Regions from separate parts of the Bradyrhizobium sp. LeoA1Lang genome, predicted to be linked through region 2. Evidence: riboswitches for the same ligand, from Rfam matches in the RefSeq annotation. Region 2 holds a riboswitch; the other holds the start of a gene.

Region 1 (3,400 bases), on a different contig from region 2:
AAGCCGTCCCAGTCCAGCGTGCGCGAGCGGTCCATCGCGACTTCACCGCGCGCTTCGGCAAGCAGCTCGATCGAATCGATCGGCAGGATGCCCTGGCTCCACAGCGATCCCTCGAACGACGGATAACGGCCGCGCTCGGCGGCGAGATCGACGGAAGCCGAGATCGCGTGATAGGCGATCGCCTCCATGCTGGTGTCGGCGAAGGCAACAGCCGCGTCCGAAGCAAGCGGGATCCGCAGCACGTGCAGCGCATCCTGGAATCCCATCAAGCCGAGGCCGACCGGCCGGTGCCGCAGGTTGGAGCGCCGTGCCTCGGGGATGGTGTAGAAATTGATGTCGATGACATTGTCGAGCATCCGCATCGCGGTCGCGACCGTCCGCTTCAGCCTGACCGAGTCGAGCCCGCGCTCGCCGATATGGTTGAGCAGGTTGATCGAACCGAGATTACAGACCGCGGTCTCCTCATCCGAAGTGTTGAGCGTGATCTCGGTGCAGAGATTGGAGGAATGGATCACGCCGACATGGCGCTGCGGCGAACGCAAATTGCAGGGGTCCTTGAAGGTGATCCAGGGATGCCCGGTTTCGAACAGCATGGTCAGCATCTTGCGCCAGAGATCGACCGCGCGGATCTTCTTGGATACGCGCATCTCGCCGCGCGCGGCCTTGTCTTCGTAGGACGCGTAGCGCTCGGCAAAAGCCTTGCCGTAGAGATCATGCAGATCGGACGTCTCGTCCGGCGAGAACAGCGTCCATGCGCCATCGGCCTCGACGCGCTGCATGAAGAGATCGGGCACCCAGTTGGCGGTGTTCATGTCATGGGTGCGGCGACGATCGTCGCCCGTGTTCTTGCGCAGGTCCAAAAATTCTTCGACGTCGATGTGCCAGGTCTCGAGATAGGCGCAGACCGCGCCCTTGCGTTTTCCGCCCTGGTTGACGGCGATCGCGGTGTCGTTGGCAACTTTAAGGAACGGCACCACGCCCTGGCTCTCGCCATTGGTGCCCTTGATGTGCGCGCCAAGCCCACGCACGCGGGTCCAGTCATTACCGAGGCCGCCGGAATATTTGGCAAGCAGCGCGTTGTCCTTGATCGACTTGAAGATGCCGTCGAGATCATCAGGAACAGTGGTGAGAAAGCAGGACGACAGTTGCGGCCGCAGCGTGCCGGAATTGAACAGCGTCGGCGTCGACGCCATGAAGTCGAAGGAGGACAGGAGATTGTAGAACTCGATCGCGCGTGCCTCGCGGTCGATCTCGCGCAAAGCCAGACCCATGGCGACACGCATGAAGAAGGCCTGCGGCAATTCGATCCGGTCGCCGCGGACATGCAGGAAATAGCGATCATAAAGCGTCTGCAAGCCGAGGAACTGGAACGCGAGATCGCGCTCCGGCTTCAGCGCCGCGGCGAGCTTGTTCAGGTCGAAGCGGCCGAGCTCGGGATCGAGCAATTCGGCGCGGATGCCGGCCTTGATATAGACCGGGAAGTATTCGCCATAACGCACGGCCATGTCCGCCTGCGACGCAGTGGTTGGTGCGCCCTGCACGAAGGACAGCACTTCGGTGCGGAGCTTGTCGAGCAGCAGGCGCGCGCTGACATAGGCGTAATTCGGCTCCTGCTCAACCAGCGTGCGCGCCGCCATCACGCTGGCGAGCGCGAGTTCATCCTGGCTGATGCCGTCATACAGATTGCGCTGGATTTCTGCCACCACAGGCGCGGCATCGACGCCGTCGACCCCGGCGCAGGCCTCGCCGACGATCATCGCCAGCCGCGCATGGTCGAGCGGCACCTTGTTGCCGTCCGCGAGCGTGACGTGGATGATTGGGCCGGCCGCGGCCTTTGCTGATTTCGCGGCCTGCTGCTCGGCGCGCTGCCGCGCCCGCTCCTCGCGATAGAGCACGTAGGCGCGCGCCACCTTGTGATGGCCGCTGCGCATCAGCGCCAGTTCAACCTGGTCCTGGATGTCTTCGATATGAAAGGTGCGGCCTTCGCTCATCCGGCGTGACAGCGCGCCGACGACTTCGGCGGTCAATTCCTCGACCGCTTCGTGCACGCGGCGCGACGCAGCCGCCGTATGACCCTCGACCGCGAGGAAGGCCTTGGTCATTGCCACCGAGATCTTGCCGGCATCGAATTGCGACACCGTGCCGTTGCGGCGGATCACCTGCATCGGCAGCCGCGCCTCCGGCGCCGCGATCGATTCGGGGCGCAGGTGAATGAGAGACGACGCGGTGGCTTCGCGATCGAGAGAGAGTGACATCTTGCAGACCCCGTGATGTTTGTTGGGGCCGGATGCCGGAGGCGACGCTGCGTGATGATGCCGGCGGCGCACCGGCATGAGCCTGCAAGCGACCGCCGGGACACCCCGCCCGTGGACGTTATTTGCTGTCACGGCAGGTCTCCTGGCTCGCAGGTCGGCGTTACTCCCCGTCTTCCCAATGCGATCCCGCATCAGTGACGTCTAAAGTCGGGAGCAACTCACTGCTTACAGTTGCGGGGGCAGCGCCGGATTCTCGCGATAAATGCGCGATCACTGGCTTCCCTCTTAGCCACCATTCCTTGCGTCATGATGGACCGTGACAGCTACATCTGGTGCGATTTGGGGAATGGTGTCAATGGGACGTATGGGCGAAGCGCAAAAATTTCAGCCCATGCCGTTGACGCTGTGAACAACCGGCGCCACGCGCACGTGATGCCATCCGAGTTGACGTTCGCGCGATCTTGCCGGTAAGTGAACGCGTCGTGGTTCTTCGGAGAGATCTTTTTTCCGGAGCTAAGAGGGAAGCCGGTGTGAAGCCGGAGCTGCCCCCGCAACTGTAAGCGGCGAGCCGCGGTCCACAATTGCCACTGAAGCCTGCAAAGCTTCGGGAAGGCCGGACCGCAGCAACGACCCGCGAGCCAGGAGACCTGCCTCGACAACATACACGTCCTCGGGCGGGGTGTCCCGGTGGTGCGGTTGCGATTCCGTGCACACCTCGCGCAGGGAATCCAGACGTGTCACTACGGCCTTTGCCCCCAACTCATGGGGTTAAGCCAATGTCTTCCACTTCACTTGCTGTTGCATCTCTCGGAACGCCGCGGATCGGTCCGCGCCGTGAACTGAAATTCGCGCTGGAACGCTTTTGGTCCGGCGCATCGGACGAAAAGACGCTGATCGAAACCGGCATCGGGCTCCGTGCGGCCAATTGGGCGCGGCAGAAGAAGCTCGGTATCACCGTGATCCCGTCGAACGATTTTTCGTTCTACGATCAGGTGCTCGACACCTGCGCGATGGTCGGCGCGATCCCGGAAACCTATGGCTGGACCGGCGGCGCAGTGCCGCTTGCGACCTATTTCGCGATGGTACGCGGCACCAAGGCCGACGCGCATGACGAGGCCTGCGGACATGGCCATCACGCGCACGGC
Region 2 (3,400 bases):
CGCCAGGCCCTGCCACCGAAATGCCCATGCCGATCCTCGACGAGACAACGCAGCCTGATCCGGCAGGGATGGAGGAGGTGCTAAATCGAAATGACCATCATACGCTGGATGCGAAGGACCATCACGGGTCGATGTCGCATTTGGGTCAAACTGAAGAAGAACGTGCGGTGATGGCCGAACAATTCGCAGGCGCATATTTGCTGAAGTAGAAATCCCGGCTTGGTCGGGGTGGGGTACCTGGCATTGCCGGCTACAAGGCGATCAACGCACTGGACTCTATGATCGGCCATCATACGCCGCGACACGAAGCTCTTGGTTGGGCTGCGGCGCGCGCATCGATGATGTGGCAAACTTCATTCCAGCTCGCCTGACCGCTGTTCTCTTCGTGCTGCGCGCCCCGGTCTTCGCAGGGTGGTCATGCATGATGCGCGATGCGAACCGGCGCCGCTCGATTAATGCCGGCTGGCTCGAAGCCGCCATAGCTGGAGCGCTCGGCGAGCGGCTCAGCGGTCCGCGAGCGTATCACGAGACCATCGCGGCGGGAACTCGAGGCGCTCGCGAGGGCTGAGCTCGCGATCGTGGTCAACCCGAACGATCCCGACGGAAAGCATCATGATCAGAGTGAACTTCTTTCGATCCTGCCGCGTGTCGGCCGTCTAGTGATCGACGAAAGCTTTACCGAGCTAGCCCTGGCTTATCACCTGCGCCCGATCAGTCCCTCTTCGCCGCCCTTGGTCGCCCTGATCTTTCGCGGACCATCTCCTTTTTCGCCATTTTGATGGCGTGGCGGGCGTCGGTGGAGCCCTCGGGCGCGACGATGTCCCCGTCCTCGGCGGCACCTGGTTCGGACATCATCCGGCGTGGTCCCTTTGGCTTGACAAGTTGCGGCCCAGAGCAAATGGTTGGCCCGCGTTGGTGCCTGTTCTGCGACAGGCGAAGAGGGAATGCGATAGGGCTCGAGCCAAACGGCTTGGCCTGAAAAGCAGCCGCCCCCGCGACCGTGACCGGAGAGATGCCCGAAGCCACTGATCAGCTGGGGATCGGGAAGGCGGGGATCGAAGGGAAAGACCCTGCTCCGCAAGCCGGGAGACCTGCCAGCGCAACGTTGAGACCGGCGGACGGGGTGTTCCGCGACGGGGAAAGCGAAGCCTCCTCAAGGACGGTTCGTGCACCTCATCGCTTCCCGCCGTCAATTCAGGAAGGGGCGATGATCGTCACTCTTCACGTTTGCATCACATGCCGCCCGGGCCAGACGCTCGGGGAAGGCGAGATTACGCCCGGTGCGCGCCTGCATGCCGCTATTCTCGACGCGGGCGTGCCTGACGGCGTCGTCGTTCCCGTCGAATGCCTGTCCGCCTGTAACCAGGGCTGCTCGGTCGCGCTCAGCGCGCCGGGACGGTGGTCCTATGTCTACGGTCGCTTGTCCGATGGCAACGCGCACGACGTGATTGCCGGCGCGTCAGCTTACGCGGCGGCACCCGATGGCATCGTGCCATGGCGCAGCCGGCCGGAGATCTTCCGCAAACAATCGCTCGCTCGCATTCCACCTATCGCCGCCCTGCCAGAAGCCGCGGAATGAACACGCTCGCAAAAGTCCCTGTCACGGTCGTCACTGGCTTGGCATCACTCTGGAAGACGCGCCGAAATTCGATCGCGGCTGCGCCGCGCGAGGCGTCATGAGTACGGTCGCTATCAAGGGCTGGTGCCCTGGCGCGTTGCGGCCGATGCAGTCAGGCGACGGGCTCGTGGTCCGCGTGCGCCCCTATGGCGGAAGGCTCGATGCGGCACAGGCGGCAGGGCTGGCTGATCTGGCAGAGTGTTACGGCAACGGCTTGATCGACTTGACCAGCCGGGCCAACTTCCAGATCAGAGGCGTGAGTGATCAGGGACACTTGTCTCTGCTCGACGGTCTCGCCCAATTGAAGCTGCTTGACCATGATCCGGAGGCCGAGTCGCATCGCAACATCCTGGTGACACCGTTCTGGGGCATAGGCGATGACACGCGTTCGCTCGCAGCCGAACTGGAGCAGGCCCTTGCCGGCAGTTGGCTAGCTCTTCCGACCAAATTTGGCTTCGCTGTCGATGACGGCAAGGAACGGGTGCTTGCTGGCGCATCCGCGGACATTCGGATCGAGCGTGGCCGCGCGGGCGGCCTTTTGGTGCGCGCCGATGGCGCTGAGTTTGGTCGCTCCGTTACGCGCGGCGACGCTGTGAGCGTTGCAGTCGCGCTTGCCGAATGGTTCATTACCTCAGGCGGCACCAGCGGCAGGCGAGGGCGCATGGCCGCCCACATCATGGCCGGCGCGAGATTGCCGGATGCACTGCTCGGTAGGACCGAGCCCGCACCGACGATCGCTGTGCCTCGTCCCGGTCTTTGTCCGCTGGGTGCGATGGTCGGCGTCGCATTCGGGCAACTGCCCCATTCGGCACTTCGGCTTATTGCCGCAGATGCGCAAGGGTTGCGTATGACACCGTGGCGGATGATTCTTGCTGAGGGAGCACGCACGATGCCGCGCGGTGCGGACCTCATCACCGAGGCCGATGAGCCAGCGCTTCGCGTCATCGCTTGCAGCGGCGCGCCGCGCTGCCGCGAGGCTCTTGCCGATACCCGCACGCTGGCTGCCGCGCTTGCGCCGCACATCGCCGCGGACGCGCGCCTCCACGTTTCGGGCTGCGCCAAGGGCTGCGCGCATTCCGGGGCGACCGCGATCACGCTGGTTGCGACCAGCGCCGGATTCGATCTCATCCGCGACGGCTCGCCGCGCGCCGCGCCAGTTATGCGTGGCTTGAGCCACGGCGTCATCATCGAAAATCCCTCCATGCTGGCGGGAGGACGCTGATGCCGCACATTTATGAAGCCGACGGTGCAGCGATCTATCGACAGTCCTTTGCCACCATCCGCGCCGAGGCGGACTTGACGCGCTTCACGCCCGATGAAGAACAGGTGGTCGTGCGCATGATCCATGCCGCCGGCATGGTAGGGCTCGAGGCCCATATCCGTTTCACGCCCGGCATGGTGGCGGCGGCGCGGGATGCGCTGCAGGCCGGCGCGCCCGTACTTTGCGACACGCGTATGGTGTCCGAGGGGATTACACGCGCGCGGTTGCCGGCGGTCAATGCCATCGTCTGCACGCTCGGCGACCCCGCCGTTCACGTACTGGCACAATCCATGCGCGATACCCGTTCGGCCGCGGCACTGGAACTGTGGCGACCGCACCTCGATGGCGCCCTTGTCGCGATCGGCAACGCGCCCACCGCGCTGTTTCACCTCCTCAACATGCTGGAGGATCGCGATTGCCCGAGGCCGGCTGCAATCATTGGCTGTCCGGTCGGCTTCGTCGGCGCGGCTGAATCCAAGGCCGCGCTGATGGCCGATCCGCCGGCGCCCGCCCTGACAATT

Evidence for each region. Region 2 has a riboswitch for cobalamin ahead of ACZYOF_RS38075 (DUF1636 family protein). Riboswitches for the same ligand answer to the same signal wherever they lie in the genome.
Region 1: linked by a shared signal. The riboswitch ahead of ACZYOF_RS24880 (ribonucleoside-diphosphate reductase subunit alpha) and the one ahead of ACZYOF_RS38075 (DUF1636 family protein) in region 2 are both predicted to bind cobalamin.

Annotation. Positions count from the first base shown of each region.
Region 1 covers NZ_JBVAPG010000080.1:2,855-6,254, forward strand. The annotation lists gene ACZYOF_RS24880 (ribonucleoside-diphosphate reductase subunit alpha) at 1-2,255, opposite strand, end outside; cobalamin riboswitch at 2,371-2,589, opposite strand; cobalamin riboswitch at 2,722-2,924, shown strand; gene metE (5-methyltetrahydropteroyltriglutamate--homocysteine S-methyltransferase) at 3,032-3,400, shown strand, end outside.
Region 2 covers NZ_JBVAPG010000200.1:9,084-12,483, reverse strand. The annotation lists gene ACZYOF_RS38090 (hypothetical protein) at 27-209, shown strand; partial or broken gene ACZYOF_RS38085 (CobD/CbiB family cobalamin biosynthesis protein) at 231-526, shown strand; gene ACZYOF_RS38080 (hypothetical protein) at 579-779, shown strand; cobalamin riboswitch at 897-1,113, shown strand; gene ACZYOF_RS38075 (DUF1636 family protein) at 1,208-1,579, shown strand; gene cobG (precorrin-3B synthase) at 1,677-2,840, shown strand; gene ACZYOF_RS38065 (precorrin-8X methylmutase) at 2,840-3,400, shown strand, end outside.